DNA from 3 places in the Pseudomonas sp. IAC-BECa141 genome. Region 2 is predicted to be linked to each of the others. Evidence: riboswitches for the same ligand, from Rfam matches in the RefSeq annotation. Region 2 holds a riboswitch; each other region holds the start of a gene.
The links. A riboswitch is a leader RNA that binds a small molecule or an ion and turns the genes downstream of it on or off. The one in region 2 is predicted to bind cobalamin.
Positions count from the first base shown of each region.

Region 1: it holds a riboswitch for cobalamin, as region 2 does, so the genes downstream of both, I5961_RS15345 (CbtB domain-containing protein) here and I5961_RS12265 (TonB-dependent receptor plug domain-containing protein) in region 2, are expected to answer to the same signal.
Region 3: it holds a riboswitch for cobalamin, as region 2 does, so the genes downstream of both, cobO (cob(I)yrinic acid a,c-diamide adenosyltransferase) here and I5961_RS12265 (TonB-dependent receptor plug domain-containing protein) in region 2, are expected to answer to the same signal.

Region 1 covers NZ_CP065410.1:3,366,934-3,376,904, forward strand. The annotation lists gene I5961_RS15325 (ATP-grasp domain-containing protein) at 1-59, shown strand, start outside; gene I5961_RS15330 (sugar phosphate isomerase/epimerase family protein) at 56-973, shown strand; gene I5961_RS15335 (AzlC family ABC transporter permease) at 963-1,661, shown strand; gene I5961_RS15340 (hypothetical protein) at 1,648-1,974, shown strand; cobalamin riboswitch at 2,011-2,232, shown strand; gene I5961_RS15345 (CbtB domain-containing protein) at 2,354-2,551, shown strand; gene I5961_RS15350 (CbtA family protein) at 2,563-3,264, shown strand; gene I5961_RS15355 (cobalamin biosynthesis protein) at 3,261-3,674, shown strand; gene cobM (precorrin-4 C(11)-methyltransferase) at 3,765-4,511, shown strand; gene nfuA (Fe-S biogenesis protein NfuA) at 4,626-5,210, opposite strand; gene I5961_RS15370 (acyltransferase family protein) at 5,302-6,303, opposite strand; gene I5961_RS15375 (fatty acid cis/trans isomerase) at 6,363-8,657, opposite strand; gene metH (methionine synthase) at 8,817-9,971, shown strand, end outside.
Region 2 covers NZ_CP065410.1:2,690,397-2,700,367, forward strand. The annotation lists gene I5961_RS12255 (ABC transporter substrate-binding protein) at 1-786, opposite strand, end outside; gene I5961_RS12260 ((2Fe-2S) ferredoxin domain-containing protein) at 783-1,142, opposite strand; gene I5961_RS12265 (TonB-dependent receptor plug domain-containing protein) at 1,142-3,079, opposite strand; cobalamin riboswitch at 3,170-3,376, opposite strand; gene I5961_RS12270 (DUF2790 domain-containing protein) at 3,572-3,829, shown strand; gene I5961_RS12275 (LysR family transcriptional regulator) at 3,875-4,810, opposite strand; gene I5961_RS12280 (aldo/keto reductase) at 4,882-5,832, opposite strand; gene I5961_RS12285 (efflux transporter outer membrane subunit) at 5,855-7,273, opposite strand; gene I5961_RS12290 (DHA2 family efflux MFS transporter permease subunit) at 7,292-8,758, opposite strand; gene I5961_RS12295 (HlyD family secretion protein) at 8,758-9,882, opposite strand.
Region 3 covers NZ_CP065410.1:1,824,096-1,834,066, reverse strand. The annotation lists gene cobD (threonine-phosphate decarboxylase CobD) at 1-50, opposite strand, end outside; gene cbiB (adenosylcobinamide-phosphate synthase CbiB) at 43-951, opposite strand; gene bluB (5,6-dimethylbenzimidazole synthase) at 948-1,598, opposite strand; gene I5961_RS08320 (cobyrinate a,c-diamide synthase) at 1,595-2,995, opposite strand; gene cobO (cob(I)yrinic acid a,c-diamide adenosyltransferase) at 2,992-3,603, opposite strand; cobalamin riboswitch at 3,684-3,910, opposite strand; gene I5961_RS08310 (hypothetical protein) at 4,077-4,661, shown strand; gene I5961_RS08305 (PQQ-dependent sugar dehydrogenase) at 4,727-6,040, shown strand; gene I5961_RS08300 (C40 family peptidase) at 6,106-6,642, opposite strand; gene I5961_RS08295 (C40 family peptidase) at 6,862-7,482, opposite strand; gene hda (DnaA regulatory inactivator Hda) at 7,697-8,401, opposite strand; gene I5961_RS08285 (AI-2E family transporter) at 8,612-9,685, opposite strand; gene I5961_RS08280 (DUF2066 domain-containing protein) at 9,721-9,971, opposite strand, start outside.

The DNA of each region.
Region 1 (9,971 bases), 680 kb from region 2:
CAGCCTTCAACGCTGCGATTTCCCACCCACGGTTCACTACCCAAGGACAGGCGCAATGACCACGAATGAAACGCTGTACCGTATCGATGGCCCGATCAGCCAGGATTTTCCGCTGATCTCCTTCTCCACCAATGTCTACGACAACCCGGCGGATATCTTCGGCTCAATCACCGATCTGGCCCGACATTTCAAGGCCGTGGAGTTCGAAATCGGCGAAGACGCCGAACAGGTCTTCTGGTCACTCAGCGCCGAGGAACGTGTCAATCTGGCCCGGCAGATCCGCCGTTTCACTGAGCACAATGGCATCACCCTGACCGTGCATGCCGGCTGGTGGGGACGCCAGTACAACCTGTGCTCCCCGGATCTGGCCGAACGCGCCCAGGCGGTCGACTGCCTGAGCGCCGCCGTGGATTTTTCCCGTGAGGCGGGTGCCACCAGTGTCACCTTCCACCCCGGCTATAAGGATCAGCTGGAAAATGCCGAGTTGCTGGACAACCTGATCAACGCGATCAATCAGGTCAGAACACGCTGCAACACCGATGGCATTGCCCTGTGCCTGGAAAACATGGGCGGACAGCGACCGAAATTTCCGGTATTCACGGTCGAGGAACACCTGCGCTTCCACCAGGAAACCGGATGCTTCGTGACCATCGACGTGACGCACCTGTGTTCGCTGCTGCCGTATGGCGAAAGCCTGTTCGAAGCCATCGCCGGTCTGGCGCCGATCACTCGGCACCTGCACATTGCCGATCTCAACGATACGCACCACCAGCATCTGCCGATCGGCGAAGGCAACCTGCGCCTGAGCGACGTGCTCAATCGTTTCGCGGTCAACGGCTATCGCGGGGTCGCGGTGGTGGAAGAGTTCATTCCGCGCTTCTCCACCGAGTACTACCTGGAGAAGGCCCTGGCCTACAAGAAAGGGGTCGAGGAACTGCTCGCCGGCACGCGGCAAAGCACCCATGCCGGTTGATTCCGCGCTGGCAAAAACGGCGTCGCACAACGAGATTGCGACCGGCATTCGCGATGCGCTGCCGTTCGTGTTCTCGCTGTTGCTGACTTTCACCCTGATCGGCATGCTCGGGCGCCGCCATGGCCTGGACATGCCGGCCATGGTGGTGTTCAGCGGCACGGTGATGGCCTCGCCATTGCAACTGACGCTGCTGGAAACGCCCGCGCATCTGCTGAACGCCTTTGGTGTGCTGGTCTCTGCGCTGAGCATCAACCTGCGCTTTCTGGTTTTCACGCTGAGCCTGAAATCCAGCCTTGAAGGGCCGATCAAGGCGTTCGTTCCGGCGCTGGCGGTGATGGCCAATGCTGCATTCACGCTTATGTCGATCCGCAAGGAACAGCAGCCGATCAGTCGAGCGTACGCCAACACCGTGTGCTTTTTGCTGTATGCCGCCGCCCTGCTCGGCACCATCGCCGGCTATTGCTTTGCGAGCCTGGCCGACAACGCCGTGATGGATCACGTCAGCGTGGTGATCGCCGTCTTCATCAGCGCCTCGCTTGGCAAGATGGCCCGCGAGCGTCACAGCTTCCACGCGCAATGGATCGCCGGCCTGGCCACCGCCGCCAGCTTGCTTTGGCTGGGCGAAGTGAGCCTGCTGCTGGTCCTGGCAGTCACAGTCCTGACGAGTTATGTCTATGACCGAACCTAGTACTTTCTGGTTGTATGTGCTGATCTGCGCACTGGTGTCCGCGATTTGCCGGCTGCTGCCGCTGGCGGTCTATGTCGAGCGGCTGTCCGGCGGTGCCCGCAGCTTCATCGGTCGCCTTGGCAAGTACACGTCGGTGGCGATGCTGGTCAGCCTGCTGGCGGGGTCACTCCTTCCGCTGACCAAGCAGCACGCCGCTGCAATGCAGTGGATTGTGCCGGTAACGCTGGCCTGGCTGCTGAGCCTGACGCCAATCAAGTCCTATTACGCGTTTCTGATCGCCTTGGCGGTGTACGTGGCACTCGCGACGCTTTAGCGCCGTCGATTGACGCGAATCCCCCGCCCATGGTCTCCTACACAACTTGTTACGGGTGCCCTTCACAGGGTGAAACGGGAAACCGGTGAATCATGTGCTTTACTCTAAAGCCATGTCAGTCCGGTGCTGCCCCCGCAACGGTAAGCGAGCGAAGCGTCAGATCCACTGTGCCGATGGCATGGGAAGGTGACGCTTGCAGGTCGGCCTGACGCCAGCCCCTCGTGAGCCCGGAGACCGGCCCGCAACACACAGTGCGCATCCTGCGTTACTGAACATAACAAACCCGCGGTGGGCGGGCGCTGTTCGAACCTCTGCGTGCCTGACTCGCAGGGATTTTCATGCGCTCTGTTCACCCGCTGACACTCCAGAGGGAAGCGCCATGTCGATCATCAGCAGCACCGGCAGCAATTCGGACAAGATCTCCAGCACCACTACCCTGAGCCAACGCCTGACCGCCGCCGTCTGCGCGTCGATCCTGGGTGCGTGCCTCGTGTATTTCGCCGGTTTCTCGCACATCGAAGCGGTACACAACGCCGCCCACGATACCCGTCACAGCGCCGCGTTCCCGTGCCACTGAGACCTGACGACATGATCAAGCGTATTGCGCAGACCGCAGGTTTCACCGGCCTTCTGGCCGCCCTGCTCCTGACGTTGCTGCAAAGCTTCTGGGTTTCGCCACTGATTCTGCAGGCCGAAACCTTCGAGAAAGCCGAACCGGTGGTCGAGGTTCACGAACACGCCGCCGGCACCGCCGCCCACACTCACGATGCCGAAGCCTGGGAGCCGGAGGACGGCTGGCAGCGTGTGCTGTCCACAACCGGCGGCAATCTGGTGGTTGCCGTGGGCTTTGCCCTGATGCTGGCGGGTTTGTACACCCTGCGGGCGCCGACCAAAACTTCCCAAGGCCTGCTCTGGGGCCTGGCCGGTTACGCGACCTTCGTGCTCGCCCCGACCATGGGTCTGCCGCCCGAGCTGCCCGGCACCGCCGCTGCCGACCTGGCCTCGCGTCAGATGTGGTGGATCGGCACTGCCGCCTCCACCGCTGTCGGTCTGGCCTTGATCGCGTTCAGCCGCAGCTGGCTGATGAAGATCCTCGGCGTAGCGATCCTTGCCGTGCCGCATGTGATCGGCGCGCCACAACCGCAAGTGCATTCGATGCTCGCACCGGAAGCTCTGGAAGCGCAGTTCAAAATCGCTTCGCAGTTGACCAACGTCGCGTTCTGGCTGGCCCTGGGCCTGATCAGCGCCTGGTTGTTCCGCCGCAAAAGCGAAGGCCAGTACCACGCATGACCGATGACAGCGCAGCGCCGACCTTCGTGGTCGGCCTGGGCTGCCAGCGCGGCTGCCCGGCCAGCACGCTGCGCGCATTGCTTGATCAGGCGCTACAGGCGCATCGAATTGATCTTGAGAAGGTCAAGGCGCTGGCCAGCATCGACCTCAAGCGCGATGAACCCGGCCTGCAGGAACTCGCCGCACAACTGGCGCTGCCGTTGCTGTATTTCAGCAGCGAAGAGCTGGCCTGTTATCAGCAACGCTTGAGTCATCATTCACAAATCGCCTTCGAACGCACCGGTTGCTACGGCGTGGCGGAAAGTGCCGCCCTGGCACTCGCCGAACAGTTGATCAGTGGCCCGGCAAAACTGCTGATTTCCCGGCAAAAGTACGCGCAGGCAACTCTGGCATTGGCCGGCGCTGCGTAAATTCCCGATAATTCCTGCTTTCGATCATGAGCATTCTTCATCTGAAGGGCTTGTGAAGCACTGCACTGCCCTTTTCTACAGGATCCAGCGATGACCGTTTACTTCATCGGCGCCGGCCCCGGCGACCCGGAATTGATCACCGTCAAAGGCCAGCGGCTGATCCGCAGTTGCCCGGTGATCATCTACGCAGGTTCGCTGGTGCCGACGGCGGTGCTGGAGGGTCATTGCGCTGAAACCGTGGTCAACAGCGCCGAGCTGCACCTGGAACAGATCATCGACCTGATCAAGACCGCCCACGCCAGGGGCCAGGACGTCGCACGAGTACATTCGGGCGATCCGAGTCTGTATGGCGCCATTGGCGAGCAGATCCGTTATTTGCGCGAGCTGGATATTCCGTTCGAGATCATTCCCGGCGTGACCGCCACGGCTGCGTGCGCCGCGCTGCTGGGCGCTGAACTGACCCTGCCGGACATCTCACAAAGCGTGATTCTGACCCGTTACGCGGACAAGACAGCGATGCCCGCCGGTGAAGAACTCGGCAATCTGGCGCAGCACGGGGCGACCATGGCGATTCATCTGGGGGTCAATCATCTGGAGAAGATTCTGGCTGAGTTGCTCCCGCATTACGGCGCGGACTGCCCGATCGCGGTGATTCACCGGGCGACGTGGCCGGATCAGGATTGGGTGGTGGGGACGCTGGAGGACATTGTCGCGAAGGTGGCGGCGAAGGGGTTTCGGCGTACGGCGTTGATTCTGGTTGGGCGGGTTTTGGGTAGCGATCACTTTGGTGAGTCATCGCTGTATCGCGCGGGGCATGCGCACCTTTATCGACCATGAATGCGACGCGGAGCGTCCCGGGCTGCATTCCAACGCAGAGCGTGGGAACGATCAAATTTCACGCAAAAAAAACGGCGCTCACGGGGCGCCGTTTTTCATGCCGCAGCGAACGCCTTAGTAGTAGGCGTTTTCTTTCTGCGTGTGGTCGGTCACGTCGCGAACGCCCTTGAGCTCCGGAATGCGCTCGAGCAAGGTGCGCTCGATGCCTTCCTTCAGGGTCACGTCCGCCTGGCCGCAGCCTTGGCAACCGCCGCCGAACTGCAATACGGCAATGCCGTCTTCAACCACATCGATCAGGCTGACCTGACCGCCGTGGCTCGCCAGCCCCGGGTTGATTTCGGTTTGCAGGTAGTAGTTGATGCGCTCGTTGATCGGGCTGTCGGCGTTGACCATCGGGACTTTGGCGTTTGGCGCCTTGATGGTCAGCTGGCCGCCCATGCGGTCGGTGGCGTAGTCGACGACGGCATCATCGAGAAACGCTTCGCTGAACGAGTCAATGTAAGCAGTGAAGCTTTTCAGCCCCAGCGCCGTGTCTTCAGGTTTTTCTTCGCCCGGCTTGCAGTAGGCAATACACGTTTCGGCGTATTGGGTGCCAGGCTGGGTGATGAAAACGCGGATGCCGATGCCCGGAGTGTTCTGCTTGGAGAGCAGATCGGCCAGGTAATCATGGGCGGCGTCGGTAATGGTAATAGCGGTCATGGAGACTCCTCGCAGGCTTGAGGCGGAGTTTACGCCAATCGGCGCGCGGCACAAAGTCCTAGTATTTACGTAGGAATAGTTCGCAAATCGGCTAAGCGCCACGTTCGCCGTCGATCCGAGCTTTAAGCCACTGATAACTGCGCTTTTCCACCCATTCGTAGCTCAGCCACGAACCGATTCCGATGGCCAGTGCGCAGGCGCCAAACATCAAATACGGGTTGATCCCATAGCGCCGGGCCAGATACCCGCCGGCCGACAGCACCAGCACGTGCATCAGGTACACCGAGTACGAACAGTCGCCCAGCAATTTGAGCAACCTGTTGCGCTCGACATGTCGCTCCAGCGCAATGCTGGCCATGACCAGCACGGCACTGGGCACGCCCCAGTTGAGCAATCGGGGTTCCGGTGGCAGGTGATAGATCGCCAGCAACGCCGCGCCGATCCCCAGTAACGGCAGCCAGAGCGCCGGCCCGATCCAGCCGCGGCGGTAAAGCATGCCGAGGCCGATCCCCAGCAGGAACTCATAAACGATGTCCGAGCGATAAAACTCGCTGACCCAGCCAAACCCGGTCCAGGCCTGGCACACCGCAAACAGCAGCGCCGCGACCACCAGCAAGCGCACTTGCAGCCGGAACAACAGCGCCCAGGCGAACAACACGTAGAACAGCATTTCGTAATTCAGGGTCCAGCCGACGTTCAGGGTCGGGTAGATCCCGTAGCCACCGGGGTTTTCGGTCGGGATAAACAGCAGCGACAACAGCAAATGGCTCCAGTCCACTGTCTGATCCGGCAGCAATGGCCGGGCGAACACCACCAGCAACGCCATCAGAACGGTGTAGAGCCAATACGCCGGCACAATCCGAAACAGTCGATACAGTAGAAACCGCGTCGGCGGCAACGCCTTGCCTTCGGTGGACAGGAAAATCACCAGCCCGCTGATCACGAAAAAGATATCGACGCCCACCGCGCCCTTGTCGATGAACAGCTGCCCTATCGGCCCGCGCGCCTTGAAGTCGAAGAAAATCTGCATGAAGTGATGGCAGACCACTGCCCACGCGGCCAGCCCGCGCAGGGCCTGCACTGAAATCAACATCGATGGCGCTCCCGATTCCGTACATCACAGGATTGGGACAACCGCCATCGTTCAAACGATCAAAGATTCTCGTACCGGTTCATATCCAGCACGCCCTCTTCCACCGGCTCGGTCTCGTGGATGTACTGGCTCAAGTCGTGGAAATAGAACCAGAACTGCGGATGACTGCGGCGGATGCCCCAACGTTCGACGATCTTCTCGAATTGCGGCGCATCCTTCGCGTTTTCCATGGCATCGACAAACGCCGCCACCTGATCAGCCGGGATGTTGAACATGAAGTTCGGGTAGCTGCTGAGCACACCCGGATAGATCGTCAGCGTGTCCAGCCCCGGTTGATAGCGCAGCGATTCACCGAGCAGGAACGCCACGTTGCTGTGGGCGCGGTTGCGCATAAGGCTGTAGACCTCGCGTTTGCCGCTGCGGGTTTCAACCCGAAGCATGGTCGCTTCCGGCAATTGATCGATCACTTTCAAGCCAGCCGCCGGGCGTGAAGTCAGGCGGCTCAGCGCCTGTTCGGCGTTTTGCAGGGCCGGGTCGATGTTCGGACGCGAGCAATAGGCGTCTGCGCAGCGGTTGATCGGATCCGGATGCGCGTTGAGGTCGCCATAGCGCGCCAGCAATTGCATGGCGAAATCGTGTTTCGGGTCTTTCTCGTCGAGCTTCAGCGCGGTCGGCTTGTCGTCATCGATGGCTTCGTAATCGAGCCACATCTTGAACTGGCCGCTGCTCTGGTACCAATCGTCGAGGTAGCCCTCGCGAGAATCGGCGGGCATCAGACGCAGGAAGTTCTGCTCGGCGCCGTTGCGGATCAGGTCGAAATACAAGCGGGTTTGCGCCTGATGGGAGACGTTGCCGAACACATCGAAATTCACCGCCAACTGGTAATAGGTGCGCTCCAGCAGCGGATAGTCGAACAGCCACATCGTCTGCGGCACTTCGCCGATCAGGCCCTTGGTCACCGAGGCGCTGTCGAAGTGACGGAAGATGCTGAGCAAGGCGTTGTCGTTGCCGGCCCACAGGGTCGACCAGCTCGGTGCCGGCAGGTCGGCGTAGCTGTCACGGCGCAGGGCTTCGTATTTGTTTCGCTTGTTGCGGTAGTTGTGCCACAGGCTCAGCACGCTGCCGACATCGTCGTTCTGCCCCGGCATGGCCAGCAACGGCGTGGCCTGGCCGCGATAGTTCGGGTCGGTGATGTACAGGTCGTGTTCCGGCGCCTGGAACAGCGCCCAGAAGTTGTCGCGGATCACGTCGGTTGCGATCTGCCCGCGGCATACCGGCCCGCGAATGAATGTACGCACGAAGTATTCGGCGTTATCGAGCATGAACTGATAGCGCGCCTGCGCCGGAATCGCCTCAAAGGTCGCGAACGGGTTGGCCCGGCTCTGCGGTCCGTAGCCCGGCAAGGCATTGACCTGCCAGTGGCCGTTGTAGAACAGGCTTTTGACCCGCGCCATCTTCGCCGCGCTCAGCGGATAAGTGATGTGGGTCTTGTGCACGATCACGCCCTGCACCGGCCACAGGCGGTAGTAAACCTGGGTACCCGGATCGTCGTTCGGGCGACGCGTGGCAATCAGATCGATCGGCTTCCCCGTCGGTGTGCGCGAACGCACCCACTGGAAGTAATGCCCCGGCTCGCCGTCCTTGAAATAGATATGCGCCAGGAACCAGTGCTCGAACAGCCAGCGCCCGACCAGGCTTTCCCGCGCGCCGGGCTGGTTGAGCAGGTTTTCCCACTGAACGATCTGCAACGCCTCTTTGGCGCTCGGCGCCAGGCCTTGCTCATCGATCGGCGCACCGGACGCCAACCAACGTTGCAACGTCTGATATTGCTGATCGGTCAGGCCGGTCACCGCCAGCGGCATGCCCTCTTTCGGATGGGCGCTGGCATAACCGTCGAACTCGGCGGGCATCGCGCACAGGTTCTCGCGATTGAGCCCCAGCACGATGTCTTCCGGCAGTTTGGCGTTGGGCGTCAGCGGCGTTTTGTGCCCCAGCTCCAGCATGCGCGCCATCAGCGCGGCCTGACTGCCTTGAGCATCGAGTACGGAATAGAAATCTTTCTGCTGCCAGGCACGTTTGCCAAAGGCGTCATAGAACAGCCGCGTGGTCGGTGCCGCCTGGGTGCGTTCGCCATCATAGACCGGCATCTTGCTCGCACCACGGGCAGCGCCCTCGCCGCTGCCCAGATTGAGCTGGCAGGCGGAGTCGTAGCACGCATGGCAGGCCACGCACTTCTCGGTGAAGATCGGCTGGATATCGCGAGTGTAAGAAATAGCGGGAGAAACGGCAGGACTTTGCGCCGCCGCGCCAAAGCTTAAAAACAGCAATGCAATGCTGATGACGCGGTACGACATGTCCCTGATCCTGATCCAGAAGAAAAACGCCGCGATTCTACCGTTATGACGACCGTACCAACATGAGCGATATTCATGCAAAAGCGCCACATGCTCTAAAACCGCACAGGTTTGTTATGATCCCGGCCCTTCGTCATGGTCTTTTTCCGAGTAGTCCCAATGTCCGATCGCAGCGTTCGCCTTCAAGCACTCAAGCAAGCTCTCAAAGAGCGCATCCTGATTCTCGACGGCGGCATGGGCACGATGATCCAGAGCTACAAGCTCGAAGAACAGGATTATCGCGGCAAACGCTTCGCCGACTGGCCGAGTGACGTCAAGGGCAACAACGACCTGTTGGTACTGACCCGCCCGGACGTGATCGGTGGCATCGAAAAAGCCTACCTGGATGCCGGCGCCGACATCCTCGAAACCAACACCTTCAACGCCACCCGGATTTCCATGGCCGACTACGGCATGGAAGAACTGGTCTACGAACTCAACGTAGAAGGCGCCCGGCTGGCGCGCAAGGTCGCCGATGCGAAAACCCTCGAGACGCCAGACAAGCCGCGTTTCGTCGCCGGCGTGCTCGGTCCTACCAGTCGCACCTGCTCACTGTCACCGGACGTCAACAACCCGGGCTATCGCAACGTCACCTTCGATGAGTTGGTGGAGAACTACACCGAAGCCACCAAGGGTCTGATCGAGGGCGGCGCCGACCTGATCCTGATCGAAACCATCTTCGACACCCTGAACGCCAAGGCTGCGATCTTCGCCGTACAAGGCGTGTTCGAAGAACTGGGCTTCGAGTTGCCGATCATGATTTCCGGCACCATCACCGATGCCTCCGGCCGTACCCTGTCGGGCCAGACCACCGAAGCGTTCTGGAACTCCGTGGCCCACGCCAAACCGATTTCGGTAGGTCTGAACTGCGCCCTCGGCGCCCGCGAGCTGCGTCCGTACCTGGAAGAGCTGTCGGACAAGGCCAGCACCCACGTATCCGCCCACCCGAACGCCGGCCTGCCGAACGAATTCGGCGAGTACGACGAGCTGCCGGCGGACACTGCCAAGGTCATCGAAGAATTCGCCCAAAGCGGTTTCCTCAACATCGTCGGCGGTTGCTGCGGCACCACACCAGGCCACATCGAAGCCATCGCCAAAGCCGTCGCCGGCTACGCGCCACGGCAGATTCCGGACATTCCCAAGGCATGCCGCCTGTCGGGTCTGGAACCGTTCACGATCGATCGCAGCTCGCTGTTCGTCAACGTCGGCGAGCGGACCAACATCACCGGTTCCGCGAAATTCGCCCGCCTGATCCGTGAGGACAACTACACCGAA
Region 2 (9,971 bases):
CAACACCGGATCCTGCCCGAGTAAGTGACGCTTGCGACTGGCCGGCGACCATTGCGCGTCGGCCAGCAGGATCACGTCCGGATCGCTGGCGAGCAGGGTTTCGCGGCTCACGGTTACCCGGTACTGGTTGATATCGGCGAACAGATTTCGCGCGCCGGCAGCAGCCAGCAGCGGGGTGACGAAACCCCGTCGACCCTCGCTGTCGAGGCCGTTGACCTCACTGTCCAGATAGAACACCGAGAGCGGTTCGTCCGAGCCGGCCAGTGCTTTCGCACGGTTCAGATCGGCGTCCAGCTTATCGCTCAGCTCGCGCGCACGCGGCTGCTTGTGCAGCAGCGCGCCAAGGGTCGAGAGGTCGTTGCGGATGTGTTCGAAGTAGTCCAGCGAATACCCGTTGCACGCTGACTCCAGCAGATAGGACGCCACACCGTTGCGCCCCAGCCCGCTGCGTGACGTCACGCCGTTGCCGAAGGCCGAGGCGAACCCGCCGATCACCAGATCCGGCTTCTGCGCGTACAACACTTCGCTCGAGGGGTAGCGGGGCGCAATGACCGGCACGCCGAAATATTCGGACTGCGGTGCGCCGGTGTCGTCCAGATAGGCGACGCCCGCCAGGGCGGGGCCTGCACCCAATGCCAGCACCAGATCGGCGGCGTGCTGATTGAGGGCGACGATCCGCGACGGTGGCGTGGCCGGCGCGTTCCAGGTCTCGCCGCAGTTGCGGTAACTGTCGCCCCAGACGGGGCACGCGCAGAGCAGGGCGCCCAAAAAAACGAGTCTTCTCATGAGCGTGCCCTGATCAACAAATCCTCGACCACTTCACCGCCCACCAGATGCCCCTCGACCAGTCGTTGGACATCCGCGTAACTGCGCACGCCGTACCAGCACATCTCCGGATACACCGTCACAATCGGCCCCAGATTGCACGGGAACTGACAATGGGTGCGGGTCAGCAGAACGCCGCCCGGCGTTTCTATGCGGTCATGCACCAGCAAGTGCCGGCGCAGGGTTTTCCATAACTGCAAGGCGCCGCGCTGGGTGCAGCGCGGGCCGGTGCAAAGGAACACATGGCGCGCATGCTCGGGCACCTGCGACCAGTCCGGATGCGAATCAATGCCGTCGGTAGTGATGATGTCAGTCATCAGAAGCGGTACGTGTAGCGGACTTCGGAGGTGAACGGCCGCCCGAGGTTGTCGACGTTGTTCGAGCGACTGGTGACGTAGTCGCGGTCGAACAGGTTCTCCACCAACAGACTCAGGCGATGCTGATGGGCGCCGTCGAGATAGCGATAAGCATCGGCGTCCACCACCGAATAATGGCCGTATTCGATCTGTTTCGAGCTGATCACGTCGCGGATATAGCGGATCGCACCGCCGGCGCCCCACATCCGGTCGACCGACTCGTAGCCAATGCGTGAGCGGGCGAAAAAGCTTGGCACATCGTTCAGCGTTACTCCCGAGCGCGACTCGGTGAGGTTGCGGGTCATGTCGGCCTGCAGGCTCCATTGCTCGTTGAGCGCCAGTCTGGCGTCCGCCTCGAAACCGCGCATCTGCACCCGGCCCTGGCCGTTGACCCACTGGATGTCGTCGAGGGTGATCAGGTCGTCGATCTTGCGTTTGAACAGGGTGACGCTGGCGCTGAACTCGCGGTCGAGCAGCAGGCCTTTGTAATCCAGACCGAGTTCGGCGTTGCGGCTTTTCTCCGGTTTCAGATTACGGTTGCCCAACTCATCACCGGGCTCGTTGACGAACAATTGCTCGGCGTTCGGCAGTTTGTAGGCCGTGCCGTACTGCCCGCGCAGGGCCCAGTTTTCGTTCAGGTCATACAGCGAAGTGAGCATGCCGACCGTGGCGCTGTCGCCACCGCCCATGGCTTCGTGACGAATGCCGATGCTCGGGTGCCAGTCGGGCAGGGCGTCAATCTGCGGGCGCAATTGGGTATACAGCGCATGGGCTTCGGCCTTGTCGTTGTCGATGATCAGCACATCGTCCTGACCTTTGAACCACTGGTTGTCCGTGCCGAACACCAGTACGTGCCCGCCGGGCAATTGCGCCTTGCCTTCGGCCTGCACGCCCCAGTCGGTGAAGCCCCAGTAGTCGTTGTGATTGATGGTTCGGGTGCCGCCATTGGCGGTGTTGTTGATGCGCGTGTAGCGGGTGTCCCAGTCGTTGATATGACCTTTGATGAAGTAGCTCAGGCGCTCGTTGAGAGTCTGTTCGAAGGTCGCCGTGGCGATCTGCTGGACGCGGTCGTTGGTGGTCTTGTGGTTGTCCACCGGGCGGGCGAAATCGACGTTGGCGTCGGCGTATTGGTAGAACAGCTCCAGTCGTTTGTCATCGCCGAAGGACTGAATCGCCTTGCCGCCGAACGTTGTGACTTCATAGGCGCGTTTCTTTTCGGAGACGTTTTTCAGGTCGCGATTACGAAACGGCTGATAGCCGTCCGAGACGTTATGGCTGATATAGGCCAGCAAGCCCAGATCGCCAAAACCGTTGCTGAAAATGTTCTCGGCCCGCGCATCACCGGTGGTGCCGCCGAAGGTGTCCAGGCCCATGTTCACTTCACCGGAGGCTTTGCGGCTGTGCGGGCTGCGGGTGACGATGTTGATCACGCCCGACACCGCTTGCGTACCGAACAACAGGCTTTGCCCACCCTTCAGCACTTCGATGCGTTCGATGGCATTGGCCGGCAAAGTGTCGAGGTACAAACCGCCGTACAGACGATTGTTCAGACGCACACCGTCGAGCAGGATCAGCGTGTCGTCGTTGCGCCCGCCCAGCAGGGAATAAGTGCCGTAGTCGAACGGGCCGTTTTTCGGCGCGACGTACAGACCGGGAATGAACATCTGCATCACGCGGCTGACATCGGCGCTGGGGCCCGCGCGCTCGATCTGCTCACGGGTGACGATCTCGACCTTGCTGCCGAACTGCGCCATGTCGGCCACCGTGGTGGACTCCACGGACGGAGCGGAAACGATTTGCTGATGGAGTTCGAGCGGCGTGTCATCCGCCAGCAACAGGGGGCTGAACAGACAGCCGAACAACAGGGATGGAGCCGGAGTGTTGAAAGGTTTGATCATCGTCTTCTCGAAAGGATCTTCGCAGAAGAGCATGCAGGAGAAGGCATCGCGCACACGCCGACACCGGCCCATGCCCGCCCACCGCAGGAGTTTGCCAAAAGCATTTCAGGCCGGTCTCCGGGCTCGCGCGTCTGGACGCTTTCACCTTCCCATGGCCGTCTGGCCACAGTGGTGTGTCGAAAGCATCACGCGCCTACCGTTGCGGGGGCAGCACCGGACTTGTTCGAAAAGAACGTACCGGTTTCCCGTTTCACCCCATGCACGGCGGCATGGGACACCTGAAACAGGGCGGCATCTGAACATTCGGGTGGGCGTGCGTCAACCTGGACGGTCGATGGATGACGTTGAAGGCGGTTTTGCAGGCTTGATCCGATTCATACGAAATCCAGCAACAGTGTTTGTCCAACCCGCCGATATTTCCTCGCCACCCCAACCCTTAGCATCGTCTCCAACCCGTGAACAAACACGGTCCTCAACGAGACGGTGAACATCATGAGCTTCAAGAAAATCGCTCTGGTTTTAATGCTTGGCAGTTTCGGTGCACACGCTTACGCCGATAACACGGACGCGGCGAATATCCCGGTCGAGACCTACAGTTCTTCGACAAATCTGGATATCGAGCACGTCATCTCCATTACCGAACCGGCCAACGAATGCGCCCCGGTGCCGGTGCAGATGACCTACGAAGATTCCCATGGCGAGCGCCACGTTCTGCAATATCAGGTGATGGGCACTGGCTGTTCCAGTTGAGTCAGGTGCAGAGGATGGAGGGTCGACACTCCATACTTGCCACGCTCAAACCGCTTTCGCTCCAACCACGTCTTCATCCGATGCCAGTAACTGCGGGATCGACTGCTTCAGAAACTCAACCCAGGTCTTGATCTTCGCATCGACGAACTTGCGCGACGGATAGATCGCAAACAGGTTCAACTCCTCCAGCCGGTATTCCGGTAGCACCCGCACCAGTGTTCCCGCCCTCAGGCCATCCACGGCCGATGCGATCGGCTGAATGCCGATGCCCATGCCTTTTCCGATCGCGATGGTCATGCCGTCGGCGGTGTTGATGTGAAAGGGCGACACGGGAATGGTGATGGTTTCCATGCCTTCGGGCCCTTCGAAAGTCCAGTTCTCCACCGGCATTACCGTGTTGACGATGCGCAGACACTCGTGCTCGCAAAGCTCACCCGGTGTTTGCGGCAATCCGCGTTTTGCCACGTAGGCGGGCGAGGCGCAGAGGATGCTGTAGGTGATGCCCAGACGTTGCGCGACGAAGCCGGAATCCGGCAGGTCGCGGGCCAGCACGATGGACATGTCGAAGCCTTCTTCGAGCAGGTCCGGGACGCGGTTGGTCAGGGTCAGGTCGAACATCACCGTGGGGTGAATTTCCCGATAGCGGGCGATGGCGTCGATCACGTAGTGGTTGCCGATGGCCGACATGGTGTGAATTTTCAAGCGGCCAACGGGCAAGGTCTGGGCGGTGCCGGCTTCTTCGTCGGCTTCGCGCACGTCATCGAGGATTTTTTCGCAGCGCTCCAGATAACGCATGCCGGCCTCGGTCAGGGCCAGACGCCGGGTGGTGCGGTTGATAAGCCGGGTGTGCAGACGCGCTTCGAGGGCGGAGATGGCTTTGGAGACGTTGGTGGTGTTGGTGTCCAGCAGCTCGGCCGCGGCAGTGAAGCTGCCGCTTTGGGCGACGGCGATGAAGAAACGCATGCTCTGGAAAACGTCCATCGGTGTCGTCTCAACAGGCAGGTGGAAAGAATATAGGGGCGACCTCACAGTAGACCGCCCCTTCGCCATGGTCACTTTTTGCGGGGAATGAAACCGGGTACGCCCGTCTCGACCACCGAGTTGAAGCGGATTCGCGTCGTGATCTCTTCCCTGATCTCGCGCATCGCCCGGTGCGGCAACGTCGCGATATCGAAGTTTTCCTGAATCCGGCTCGGGTTCGCCGAGGTCGTCAGGAACGCCGTTCCCCGCTGCACCGCCCAGGCCAGGGCCACTTGCGCCGGGGTTTTCTGTACGTGCCGGGCGATCCCGGTGAGCACCGAATCCTCAAGCACATTCGGCTCCATGCCATGGCCCAGCGGGGCGAAGGCGAGCAGGATGATGCCGTGTTCCTTGCAGAACTCCAGCATCTCCCACTCGGGCAGGTACGGATGGGATTCGATCTGCACCACCGCCGGTTTGATTCGCGCGGCGGCGACGATGTCCTTCAGCGCGTCGAGGGTGATGTCGGAAAGCCCGATGGACTTGCAGCGACCGTCATCCACCAGCGCTTCGAGGGCACGCCAGGTGTCGATCAAACGGGTCTCGCCATCGTAGATCACGTGCCCGAACACATCCCGTGGGTCCTGATCGTCGCCGGGCTGGAAGGCGAACGGCGTGTGGATCAGGTAGCAGTCGAGATAGTTGACCTGCAGCCGCTGGCAACTGGCTTCGAACGCCGGTTTGACCCGCTCGGGGCGGTGGTTGGTGTTCCACAGTTTGGTGGTGACAAACACGTCTTCGCGACGGATCTGGCCCGCCGCAAACACCTGCGCAAAGGCTTCGCCAATCTGCGTCTCGTTGCGATAGCGCTCGGCGCAGTCGAAGTGGCGAAAGCCCACTTCCAGCGCGCATTTCACTGCTTCGGTGGTGGTGCTCAAGTCGCGAAACAGCGTGCCAAACCCCACGGCCGGCATCGAACCAGCACCGTTGTTCAACGCTATGCGGGTGTCGCGAAGTTCATCGTGAAAGGCTTCGTAAGTCATGTCGTGTCTCCGGTATCTGTCGTTATAGAAGGGATGAGGTCTTGCGGGCGGCGAGTTTCTGATCAAGCACACCCACCGAGTTGCCACCCAGCGCCACGAACAGGCGCACCGAGTCGAGATAACGCGCGGTCTTCACTTGAATCTGTCCGAGCAAGGCTTGCTGATAGGCGCGTTCGGCTTCCAGCACCTGCAGCAGGCTGTTTTCGCCTTGGGCGTAGGCCTGGCGATTGAGGCGCAGGCTGGCGTCGGCGGCGCGCAGGGCATCGTCCTGCGCCAGGTTTTGCTCGGCGCCGTGGTTGAGCGCCTGCAAGGTGTCCGCAACCTGGCCGAAGGACTGAATCACCGTTTGTTGATAGCGGGCGAGCGACGCGTTGTAGCCTTCGACGGCGCCTTCGCGCTCAGCCTTGAGCGTGCCGCCGTTGAAGACCGGCGCCGTGAGCCCGGCGGCAAATCCCCAGAGCGCGGCGCCGCCATTGCCTGAGGCGGCTTGCATCAGCGAGGCCGACAGCTCGACATGCGGGTACAGATTGGCCGTCGCGACACCCACCGCCGCGCTGGCGAAGTGCAGTTCGGATTCGGCTTGCAGGATGTCCGGCCGGGTGTGGGCCATGGTCGACGGCAGGCTGACCGGAATGTTCGACGGCAGGGCGAACTCGTCGAGACTGAAGTCCGGCGCAATCCAGTCCGCCGGACCTTTGCCGGCCAGAATCGACAATGCATGACGCGCTGCATCGCGCTGCTGGGCGAGGGGCGGCAGCAACGTGCAATCCTGAGCAAGGCGGGTTTCGGCCAGCGACACGTCGATTTGCGTGGTGCTGCCGCTTGCCTGGGCTCGGCGCACCAGATCGAGGTTTTTCGCGTCGTTGGCCAGCAGGGTTTCCACGGCGTTGATCTGCGCGTTGGCCGAGGCCAGCAGCAAAGCCTGGCTGGCGACATCACCGGTCAACGTCAGCCAGGCTGCTTCGTAGCGATGCTTTTGCAGATCGGTCAGCGCTTGCTGCTGTTCGATCGTGCGTTTGTTGCCGCCAAAAACGTCCAGATCGAACACGACCCGTGGCCCGATCCCGTAGAAATTGGAAACCACCGGTTGCGGCCCGTTGTGCGTACGCTGGCGACCGGCAGAGGCGCCGAAATCGACCTGCGGATAAAGCACACCTTCCGCCGCCGCGACCGAAGCAGCGGCCTGGCGAATAGTCGCGTCAGCGGCGGCCAGTTCGAGATTGCCGTCGATGGCGCGACGCACAACCTGATCGAGTTTTGGTGAACGAAACGCCGACCACCAATCGCCGTCGAGTCGCTGGCCCATCGCGAAATGCTGTTCGGCAGCTTGATCGTAATGCAGCGACGGGCTCTCGGCAGGCCGTTGAAAATCTGGGCCGACGGTGCAAGCGGACAACATCACCAGCATCGCCAGCGGGGTGAGGCGCATAGAAGCTTTCATGGTTCAGACTCCACGTCATCAGTTGGCCGCAACGGGCTTGCGCAGGAACATCACCAGCGGACTCACCACGAGCATCGCCAGCATCAGAATCTTGAATTGGCCCATCACCGCGACGAACGCCGCCTGATGGGTGACCAGATGGTTGAGGCCTTCGAGCGCCGGCAACGACGTCGGCATGGCCACCCGATAAGGCGTGAGCTGACTGACCAGCGCCGAGTGCATCGCCTGGGTGTTGTTGAAGAAAAAGATCTGCACCACGGCCACGCCGAGGGTGCTGCCGTAGACCCGCATCAGGTTGAAGAAACCGGTGGCTTCCGGGCGCAGCTTGGGGTCAATGGTGCTGAACGCGGTCTTGCTAAGCGCCGGCATCAGAATGCCCAGCCCCACGCCCTGGATGAACCCGGTGACGGCCACCGGCGTCCAGTCCATCAGCGGCGAATAACCGAGCATCAGCCAGTTGGCGTACACCACAAGCGCGATGCCGGCGGCGACAAACAGTCGCGCGTCAATCCATGCCGGCGCTCGCATCATCAACAGAAACGCACCCACCAGCCCGATGCCACGGGGAACGGTCAGCAACCCGGTGGTGTCCGGCGGATAGCCGAGGACTTCATCGAGCATCGGCGAGGTCAGCGCCATGGTCGACAGCAACACGAAACCCAGGGCGAAGAACATCACGGTCGACAACATGAAGTTGCGGTCGCCGAACAAACCCTTGCTGAGAAAGTGGGTCTTGCGGGTCAGCGCATGGACGACGAACAGGTACAGGCCGAGGGCGCTGGCGAGCGCTTCGATCCAGATTTCCGGCGAGTCGAACCAGTCCAGCCGTTCGCCGCGATCGAGCAGCATCTGCAGGCCGATCATGCCGACCGTGAAGCTGGCGAAACCGAAGAAATCAAACGCTGGGCGCGAGTCTGCTTTCTTCTCGGCGAGCAGCAACGACACCACAATCAGGATGTAAGCGGTCAGCGGCAGGCTGAGGTAGAACATCGGGCGCCAGTCGAAATACTCGCAGATTACGCCGCCGATGCTCGGGCCGCTGACGATGCCGAACAGCACCAGCGCGGTCCATTTCGGGCCGAACGCCGGGCGGTGTTCACCAGGCAATGACTCCATAGCGATAGCCATCGACAACGGCGCAATCACGCCGCTGGCCAGGCCTTGCAGAATGCGTGCGGCGATGAACTCCAGCGGCGCGCCGGCCAGCGTGCCGAGCCACAGACCGAGGGCGAACAGCACCAGCGCTGTCTGATAAACCCGCTTCAACCCAAAGCGTCCGGCGAGCCATTGCGCGACCGGCATCGTGATCGCGCTCGCGGCCAGATAAGCGGTGAAAATCCATCCGGCCTGATCGTCGGTCATCGACAGACTGCCCTGAATCAACCGCAGCGCGGCGTTCGGCAACGGCAGGTTGGCTGACTGCATATAGGTGGCGAGCAGGGCGACAAACCGCAGTGCCCGCGCATCGGCTGTTGAGCTGTTCATCACGAATTACCCGCAGACAACAACGACTTGAGCGGATGCCACCATGGCGTGCGGTGCCCGGTATCAACCTTGACCGTGGCGCTGGTGCCGGAGAACAGCGGCAAGGCAGGATCGGCCTCGTCCAGTTCCAGACGAACCGGTACCCGCTGCACGACCTTGACCCAGTTGCCGGTGGCGTTCTCCGGCGGCAATAGCGCGAAGTCGGCACCGGCACCGGGGCTCATGCTGATCACGTGTGCCTTGAACGGGCGATCCGGGTAGGTATCGAGGGTGATGGTCGCGGTCTGGCCGGGGCGCATGTGCGTCACCTGGGTCTCGCGGAAATTCGCCTCGATCCAGATTTCCCGGTCGGAAATCAGCGCGAACGCCGGTGCGCCGTTGTTGACGTAATTGCCCACCTGCAAATCATCGACCTTGGCGACGATGCCGTCGTCCGGCGCGGTGACCGTGGCGTAGGACAGATACAACTGCGCTTCGTCGAGTTGCGCCCTGGCCTCGCGCACGGTGGGGTGATCGTCGAGGGCAATGTCCGGGTTGCCGTTCAACGCGACGACGGTGCTGGCGATCTGTTGCTCGATGGACGCGATGCGCTGGCGCGAGACTTTTAGGTCGGTTTCGGCGCGCTCGTAAAGGGCCTTCGACACGAACTCGGTGGCGATCAAGGCTTTCTTGCGGGCGAACTCCTTCTGGTCGTAATCCGTCGAAGCTTTCGCCGATTGCAGCTCGGCCTGTTGCTGGCGATAGCTGGCCTTGAGGCCGTCGATGCGCAAGCGAGCATTGGCCAGTTGCGCTTCGGCCCGGTCGACGGCGATCTGCAACGGCTTGGGATCGATGCGAAACAGCACCTGGCCTTTGCGCACGGGCTGGTTGTCGTCGACCGCGATCTCGACTACTTGCCCGGAAATCCGCGCATTTATCGAGGCCTTGGCCACGCGGGCATAGGCGTTGTCGGTGGAAACGAAGGGCTCGTTGGCAACGTACTGGCCGTAGCCAATCGCGGCGAAAAGCGCCGGAACGCCGAACATCAATACGGGGCGCAGATGCTGCTTGAGCGGCTTCTTCGGCGGCGCGTCGACGGGGTGAGCGCGGGCTTGTTCTGCGGTGAGATCTAATGGCTGATTCATGAACGGCTCTCTCCAAAGTGCTGGGCGGCGTTGAATGCGGTGCGTCATCAAGTCAGTGCGCGGTGCAGGAGGGGTTCTCTGTTGCCGCT
Region 3 (9,971 bases), 870 kb from region 2:
ATACCGTATTCGAGCGCCGCCCTGCGCAACCGGCCACCGTGCTCAAGCATAGAATTCAGCCCCCACGCAGAGAATCAGCAGCCATAACCATACCCCGCGCCGGACCAATTGCCAGCCGCGATCAATGGAATCGGCATCCGCCGGCGCGCCCTCGCCCAGTTGCGGACGCTCGTGCAGCTCGCCGTGGTAGATCGCCGGGCCACCCAGCTCGACGCCCAAGGCACCTGCGCCGGCAGCCATCACCGGGCCGGCGTTCGGGCTGTCCCATTTCGGCGCCTGAGTGCGCCAGCATTTCAACGCGAGTCGGGTCTTGCCCAGCAGCGCGTAGGTCAACGCCACCAGCCGCGCAGGAATGTAGTTGAGGATGTCGTCGATTTTTGCCGCCGCCCAGCCGAATCGCTCGAAGCGCTCGTTGCGATAGCCCCACATCGCATCAAGTGTATTGCTCAGACGATAAAGCACCACGCCCGGCGCACCGGCCACGACAAACCAGAACAGCGCGGCGAACACCGCATCGCTACCGTTTTCCAGTACCGATTCGGTGGCGGCCCGGGCGACGGCGGTGCTGTCCAGCTCATCGGTCTGTCGACTGACCAGATAACCCACACGCTTGCGCGCCTCCTCCAGATCATCGCTGCGCAGGGCCTTGGCGACCGGCTCGACGTGCTCACCCAGGCTGCGCATGCCGAGGGCGCAATACAGCGCAAGAATCTCGACGATCCAGCCCACATACGGCGCCCAGGACAACGCGGTGGCCAGCAGGGTCAGCGGCAACACCGCGATCACCCACGCGGTGACGCCATGGCTGCGCCAACCACGACCGGCGCTGTTGAAACGTTGCTCGATGCGCCCGGCGAAATTGCCGAACGCCACCAGCGGATGCCAGCGCTTCGGCTCACCCAGCAGCGCATCCAGCGCAACTGCGGCGACACTCAACAACGCCACACTCATTGACTCACTCCCCAGAAATTTTCATACAGCAACTCATTGAGCGGACGCTCCTGCGCCCAACCTTCGAGTACCAGCATCGGCGCCGGATAGAATTTCTTGACCGGCCCCAGGCAAAGCACCGCCAGCGGCTTGGCCCCGGCCGGCAGTTTCAGCAGATCGGCCAGTGCCTGCGGCTCGAACAGCGACACCCAGCCCATGCCCAGGCCTTCGGCACGCGCGGCCAGCCACAGGTTCTGGATCGCGCAGGACAGCGACGCCATGTCCATTTCCGGCAGCGTACGGCGGCCAAAAATGTGTCGTTCGCGATCGTCCATCAACGCAGCCACCAGCACTTCGGCGCAGTCGCTGATGCCTTCGACCTTGAGCTTCATGAACTCGTCGCTGCGCTCGCCGAGGGCTTCGGCGGTGCGCACGCGTTCTTCTTCAACAAGGTTCTGGATCTGGCCACGCAAGGCGCGGTCGCTGATGCGGATGAAGCGCCACGGCTGCATCAGGCCGACGCTCGGTGCCTGATGTGCAGCCTCAAGCAATCGGCGCAACAGTTCCGGCTCGACCGTGCCACCGCAGAAGTGGCGCATGTCGCGGCGTTCGGCGATGGCGCGGTAGACCGCTTCGCGCTCGGCGTCAGTGAAGGCGTTGTCGGTCATGGCCCCATCGCTGGCAAGCCAGCTCCCACAACGGATTGCGTTTCTTCAGACATCACACCGCCCACTGTGGGAGCTGGCTTGCCAGCGATGGGGGCCTTATGGTCCGGCGCAAATAATATTGCGATAGCTGCAGGATTGGACGGGAAATAGAAATGCACGTACGAGGCGGTCATCCGCCCTTGCCTGTAAACCGCTTCCGCGCCGCGCCCGCCATTGGGGCTGTGGCCACGGGCGATTGGCGTCAGTTCGGTGGTGGTCAGGGAATGGTGATAGGTGTGGCCGCGCAACTGGCCTTCCGGCAAGTCGACTTCTTGCAGCGCCAGCGCGGCGAGGCGCTTTTGCATCACGGCGTCGCCACTCAGCAGGCCGACCAGATCAGCGCGGGTGCCTTCGACATCAGTCAGCGAGTCGAGCAGGTACAGCATGCCGCCACATTCGGCGAGCAGCGGTTTGCCGGCCGCATGGTGCGCGCGGATCGCTTTGAGCATGTCGGCGTTCTGCGACAAGGCAACGTGGTGCAATTCCGGATAGCCGCCGGGCAGGTACAAGCTGTCGGCGTCGGGCAATTGCCTATCGCGGATCGGCGAGAAGAAACTCAATTCGGCGCCCATCGCCCGAAGCAAGTCGAGACTGGCGCCGTAGGTAAAGGCGAAAGCTTCGTCGCGAGCGACAGCGATTCGCACGCCTTCGAGCAGCCTTTCGGTCTTGCCGATTTCAGGCGCGGCGAACTCCACGGCCGGTGGCAGCGCTACCTCGCAAGTGCCGGCCAGCGCTTCGGCGGCGGCGTCGAGGCGCACGTCGAGGTCATTGAGTTCGCTGGCCTGCACCAGACCGAGATGGCGGCTCGGCAGTTCGATCCCGGTTTCCCGGGACAACGCGCCGTACCAGCGCAGGCCTTCGGTGAGGCTGCCTTCGAGCAACTGCGCATGACGCACGGTGCCGACACGGTTGGCCAGCACGCCGGCGAACGGCAAGTCCGGCTGATAGCGCGCCAGTCCCAGGGCCAATGCGCCGAAGGTCTGGGCCATCGCGGTGCCGTCGATCACGCCGAGTACCGGCACGCCGAAATGCCGGGCCAGATCGGCGCTCGACGGCGTGCCGTCGAACAAGCCCATCACGCCCTCAATCAGAATCAGATCGGCTTCGGCGGCGGCTTCCCACAACAGGCGTCGACTTTCCTGCTCGCCGACCATCCACATGTCCAGTTGATAGACCGGCGCACCGCTGGCGCGCTCGAGGATCATCGGGTCGAGAAAGTCCGGGCCGCATTTGAACACGCGAACCTTGCGCCCCTGATTGCGATGCAAACGGGCCAGCGCGGCGGTGACGGTGGTCTTGCCCTGACCGGAAGCCGGCGCGGCGATCAGGACCGCCGGGCAGTGACGTGGTTGATTCAAAGTTCGACGCCTTTCTGCGCTTTGATGCCGGCCTGGAAGGCGTGCTTGATCATGCCCATTTCGGTAACAGTGTCGCCCATCTCGAGCATTTCCGGTTTGGCGGCGCGACCGGTGACGATCACATGCTGCATCGGCGGACGGGCCTGCAGATCGCTGAGCACCTGATCCAGATCGAGGTAACCGTGCTTGAGGGCGATGTTCAGTTCATCGAGCACCACCAGACCGATCGACGGATCACGCAGCAGCTCGCGGGAGACTGCCCAGGCCGCTTCGGCGGCGGCGATGTCACGCTGACGGTCCTGTGTTTCCCAGGTGAAGCCCTCGCCCATTACATGGAAGCGCACTTGCTCGGGGAAACGACGAAAGAAAAGCTCTTCGCCAGTACTGTTGCGGCCCTTGATGAACTGCACCACACCACACTGCATGCCGTGGCCCATGGCGCGGGCGAGCATGCCGAACGCCGAGCTGCTTTTGCCTTTGCCATTGCCGGTCAGCACCAGAACCAGGCCACATTCGTCCGGCGAATTGGCGATGCGCTCGTCGATCACGGCTTTTTTGCGCTGCATGCGCGCCAGGTGGCGCTCGTCGCGTTCGGGGGAATCAGTCATGGGGGAGCTCTCCGTTGAGGCTGGATAACGGCGGGCAGGCACAAGAATAGACGGCAACAAGCCTGGCATCGCCCACCGTGATGCCGCTGGATGGATCAGGCCGGTCTCCGGGCTCATGAGCGGTTTGCGCCTGGCTGCGCGCCTTCCCGCTTTTACGCAGTGGCATCAGACGCAGCTTTTACTCATTTACCGTTGCGGGGGCAGCGCCGGGATCGTGAGGGTTCATCACTTGGAGACCCGCCTCACCGGCTTCCCTGTTTCACTCTGTCGACATGCGCCACAGAGCACCTGAAACAAGCCGCGAAGGTTAGAGGGTTGGGGGTGGAGCGTCAATTGAAGAGGGTCTCGTGCGGCGAATAACTGCCGCTGATCAATTAACTGACGCCAATCTTGTGCCACACTGTCAGCAGTGATATCAAAGAGCCATGCTTTTTGACTGCAGAGAGCACATCACAATAACAAGGGAGAGCACCATGCAAGGCATGATCATCAGCAATCCGCGGCTGGAATTCCTGCGCCCGGTGCTGGAACGCTGGTTTGACTGTATCGACCGCTACAACGCCGTGCGCGGCGACAATGACACTCCTTACTGGCACGACGAAAAAGCCAACCTCGGCCTGCTGTCCGCCGCTGCCTGGATGGCCGAATTGGTGACCTTGAGCGACACCGCCACCCGCAAACAAAACGAAGAAGGCGAGCGCAATGCCCGCGCCGACCTGTTCATTGCTGGCGCCGAAGATCGCGCCTTCATCCAGGCCACTCAACGCTGGCCGCGTGTCACCAACCTGAATCTGACGCAGGCTTTGGTGGATATCACCAGCGACGCCAGGCGCATCAGCTACGCCAGCGACCTGAAACTCGGCTGCCTGTTCGTCGCCCCGCAAAAAGCCCAGCACAGCGCCAGCCCGGAAGAGTTGCAGGACATGGTCGACGACCTGCAAAAGGAACACACCTGCGCCGTCGCCTGGTACTTTCCCTACGCCTACCGCAAATTGCGCAGCGAAGCCGGCAACTATCACCCCGGCATTGCCGTGCTTTTCAAGGAAGCCCGCGGCTGAGGGTTGAACCATCGGGCTTGTGCGCTTCTCTATGACTAAGAATGCATTCATAGGGAAGATCAGCAATGCGCAAGCCCCAGCTCGTTTTCGTCATCGTGCTCGCCGGAGGGCTCGCCGCCTGTGGTGAATCCTCCAGCCTGCAAGTCTCCGACGGCACTGGCCCGTCACCGAAACTGCCCGAACCGAACAAGACCCTGATTCCGACGGTGAACATCGCCCCGGCCATCGGCTGGCCGGCCGGCGCGAAACCGACGGCAGCGGCAGGTACTCAGGTGGCAGCCTTCGCCGAAAATCTCGATCATCCGCGTTGGCTGTATGTACTGCCCAATGGCGACGTGCTGGTGGCGGAAACCAACGCTCCGCCGAAACCGGACGACAGCAAGGGCATTCGCGGCTGGGTGATGAAAAAAGTCATGGGCCGCGCGGGTGCCGGTGTCCCCAGCCCGAACCGCATCACCCTGCTGCGCGATGCCGATCATGATGGCGTGGCCGAGACCCGCACGGTGTTCCTGCAGAACCTCAACTCGCCGTTCGGCATGACTCTGGTCGGCAACGATCTGTACGTGGCCGATACCGATCGCCTGTTGCGCTTCAACTACGAGCCCGGCGCGACCGAAATCAAGAGCCAGCCGATCAAGGTCGTGGACTTGCCGGGCGGCACGCTCAACCACCACTGGACCAAGAACGTCATCGCCAGCAAGGACGGCAGCAAGCTGTACGTCACCGTCGGCTCGAACAGCAACGTCGGTGAAAACGGCCTCGATCAGGAAGAAGGTCGTGCGGCGATCTGGGAAGTGGACCGCGCCACTGGCAATCACCGGATCTTTGCCTCGGGCATCCGTAATCCCAACGGCCTGGCCTGGGAGCCACAAACCGGCGCGCTGTGGACAGCCGTCAACGAGCGCGACGAAATCGGCAGCGATCTGGTGCCGGACTACATCACTTCGGTCAAGGACGGTGGTTTCTATGGCTGGCCGTTCAGCTACTACGGCCAGCACATCGACGTGCGCGTGGAACCACAGCGACCGGACATGGTGGCCAAGGCCATCGCCCCCGACTACGCCGTCGGCCCGCACACCGCATCACTGGGCCTGACCTTCGCCGAAGGCAATCGCCTGCCGGCGCAGTTCAAGGAAGGTGCATTCATCGGTCAGCACGGCTCGTGGAACCGCAAACCGCACAGTGGCTACAAGGTGATCTTCGTGCCGTTCGCCGCTGGCAAGCCGAGCGGCACGCCAGTGGATGTGCTGACCGGTTTCCTGGACAAGGACGAGAACGCTTTGGGTCGCCCGGTCGGCGTGGTGATCGACCAACAAGGTGGATTGCTGGTAGCCGATGACGTGGGGAACAAGGTGTGGCGGGTGTCAGCGACCCGCTAACGTATTGCAGGCATTAAAAAACCCGTGGGAGTCGTTCGACTCCCACGGGTTTTTATGTATCTGGGCTACGGGTTATGTGCCAGGTGCTCCGGCTGCAGAACGCGCTTGGCGCTCAGATAGGCTTTCTGCCAATACGCTTTCGACAGGCTGTCCAGCTTCACCGTACCGCCGGTGGCCGGGGCATGCACGAAGCGCCCTTCCCCGACGTAGATCCCTGCATGACTGACCTGAGAGCCGCCGTTGGTGGCGAAGAAGATCAGGTCGCCGGTTTGCAGCCCTTCCTTGCCGACATTCGGCGCCTGCATGACGATCATCTCGCGGGTCGAACGCGGCAGGCTGATACCGGCGGCATCACGGTAGACGAAACCGATCAGACCGCTGCAATCGAAGCCCGAATCCGGCGTGTTGCCACCCCAGCGATAAGGCGTGCCCACCAGCCCGAGCGCGCGAAACAGCACGTCTTCGGCAGCGGGTGAAAAGGCCTGGGAGGATCCGAACACGATCGGAGCGCGAACCACCGGTGCAGGCGGCGGAGTGCGGCTGGCGCAGGCGCTGAGCAGCGCAGCGAAGAACATCAAGGCAAAGCGGGCCGACATCGTCATATGCAGAACATCCTGATCTGGCTGAGGCTTTGACTGCCGATTCGACAGAAAACAAAACCGCCTGCGGTGGAACGCAGGCGGTTTGCCATCAATATAGATCAGGATTCTAGCGGCTACGCGGCAAACTTCAAGTAAGACTTTAACTTCACCTTGTAAAGTTTAGGTCTATTGCCTCTGAAAGGCCGCTTTGACGCCACGAGCGTGGCGACAAATGCGTAGTTACTTGCGAGCGGTAACCACGGTTGGAGCGTTCGCCAAAGCGCGCTTGGCTTCGATGAAGGTCTTGCTCCAGTAGCTGTCGCCCAGGCTGTCGATGCGAACACCGCCGCTGCGACGAGAGCTGGAGTGGATGAACTGGTTGTCGCCCAGGTAGATCCCGGCGTGGCTTACACGACCGCGACGACCATTGGTGGCGAAGAACAGCAGGTCGCCCGGCTCGAGGTTGCTGCGCGAAACCAGTGGCGCATCAACGTTGATCATTTCGCGGGTGGAGCGCGGCAGGTTCATGCCGGCTTCTTCGCGGAACAGGTAGCCGATGAAACCGCTGCAATCGAAACCGGCTTCAGAGGTACCGCCGAAACGGTAACGGGTACCGATCAGGGACATGCCGCGTTCGAGGATGCTGTCGGCCAGAACCGGAAGCTGGTAAGGCTTCTTGCCGTTGAAGTCGGCGAGTTCTTTTTCGGTGTCCAGCTCTTCCTGGTAAATAACGGAAGACTGGGCGGTGGCGGAATTTTTAGCCTGTTGTTGCTGCTCTTGATTAACAGGTGAATGAGCAGCGCAACCGAACAACAGGGTGACGAGTGCGAGAGGCACGAGGGGTGCGAAGCGCTTTAGCATGGGCACGACCGTGGCTGATAGTTGTAAAGAAGCCGAGACTATGCCCGCTATCAGCCTCATTTGCAAATTCAATCGATCTTTTTGTGACTTCCCGGTTTCTCGTTAACATCTAAGCGCTTAAGCCTATTTGAATCGAGACGCAGCCTGCGCAACGCACTGGAAAGCGGGTTTTCTGGCGCCTGAAATATGCCGAAACCGGCTGAAAGCCCCGGTTTTACCAGCCCAGGGTTTCTTTCAGGAAGGGAATGGTCAGCTTGCGCTGAGCCTGCAAAGAGGCCTGATCGAGCTGTTCCAGCAGATCGAAAAGCGCGCTCATGCTGCGGGTACCGCGAGTCAGAATAAAATGCCCGACCTCGTCGGTCAGGTGCAGACCACGACGGGATGCGCGCAATTGCAGGGCACGCAATTTGTCTTCATCGGAGAGAGGACGCATCTGGAAAATCAGCGCCAGGGTCAGGCGCGATTTCAGGTCGGCAAGCTTGATCGGCAGTTCACGCGGCGAGGTCGAGGCGGCGATCAGCAAACGGCGACCGCTGTCACGCAGACGGTTGAACAGATGAAACATCGCCTCTTCCCAGTCCGCCTTGCCGGCAATCACCTGCAAGTCGTCCAGGCAGACCAGTTCGTACTGTTCGAGGTTGTCGAGAATTTCGATGCCGCGATCCATCAACTCGGCCAGCGGCAGGTACACCGCCGGCTCGCCCATCTGTTCGAAGCGCAGGCACGCGGCCTGCAACAGATGCGTACGCCCCACCCCGTGCTTGCCCCACAGATAGATCAGGCTTTCGGTCCAGCCGGCGTCGGCTTCGCATAGACGCTCGACATAGCCGAGTGCAGCGGCATTGGCGCCTGGGTAGTAGTTGATGAAGGTGGCGTCGTCACGCAGACGCACACCTAGGGGCAGCTGAATCGGTTTCATGCTGACTGAACAGTTCCCAAGGAACCGTTAGTGGCCTCTGTGTAAAGTGAGCGAAGTTTATACCCGTGAAGCGGAGCGCACAATGCGACAGACCCCAAGCAAAATCAAAGGTTTGCGTTAACGTGCTGGTTTTATGACAGTTTCTTTGGCGCCATGGCCTGCATGAGACGGGCCAACCCGGTAATCCACCGGGCGGCCCGCACGTCACGATTACAACTCCGGCTCATCCGCCCCGCTATAGATGTCCGAATCCTTGTACAGATCGTGGACATGCCGCACCAGCACCATGATCACCGCCGCCACCGGCAATGCCAGCAGCACACCAGTGAAGCCGAACAGCTCGCCACCGGCCAGAATCGCAAAGATCACCGCCACCGGGTGCAGGCCGATCCGGTCCCCCACCAGCAAGGGCGTCAGCACCATGCCTTCCAGGGCCTGACCGACCATGAACACCGCCACGATGCCGATCATTGGATACAGATCGCCACCGAACTGGAACAACCCGGCAATCAACGCCGCACCGATACCGATCACGAACCCCATGTACGGCACAATCGCCGCCAGCCCCGCGATCAGACCGATCAACAGACCCAGCTCCAGCCCGACAATCATCAAGCCCGCCGCATAAATCACGCCCAGCGCCAGCATCACCAGCAACTGCCCGCGCACGAACGCGCCCAGCACTTCATGGCACTCACCCGCCAGCGCCACCACACGCTCTTCGCGATCACGGGGCAGCAGACCACGGATCTTGGCCATCATCACGTCCCAGTCACGCAGCAGGTAAAAGCTCACCACCGGGATCAGCACCAGATTTGCCAGCCAGCCGATCAGCGCCAGACTCGACGCCGTCGCCTGACTCAGCACCACACCGACGATGTCGGTGGTCTGACCCATGTGTTCGCTGATCGCGGCCTTGACCTTGTCGAACTTCCAGAAGCCGTCCGACAACCCCAGTTTCGATTGCGCCCATGGCACAGCAGTGTGCTGCAACCAGTCGAGCATTTGTGGCGCCAGTTCGTACAGCCGCAGCAATTGCCTGGCGAGCATCGGCACCAGCACCAGCAACAATGCGGTGACGATCAGGGTGAACAAGGCGAACACCGCAATCACACCCCAGGTGCGCGACAGCCCCAGGCGCTCCAGACGATCGACGAGCGGATCGAACAGATAGGCGAGCAGCAGCGCCACCAGGAACGGCGTGAGAATCGGATGCAGCAACCAGACAAACGCGCAAAGCAGGAGCACCCCACCGAGCCAGAACCAACGCCGCGTATCGGCCATGTAACACTCCATTGCTTATATATAAGAAAGAAAATCTACCAGCGGAACCGCAACGACGGCGCCGCCGGTGTCGGCGTCGGCGCAACGACTGGCGGCGTCCCGGCGACCGCAGGTTGCGGCGCAGCCACCGGAGCGGGCGCCTCGGCCGGCAGTTCCTGCAACTTCGCCAGCGACAACTGCGCTCGCAACTGATCGGCGCTGCCATTGACCCGATACAGAATGCGATCGGCATCGACACTCTGCAGACGCACGCCAAACGGTTCGAGTAACCGCAACAGCGCCGCGT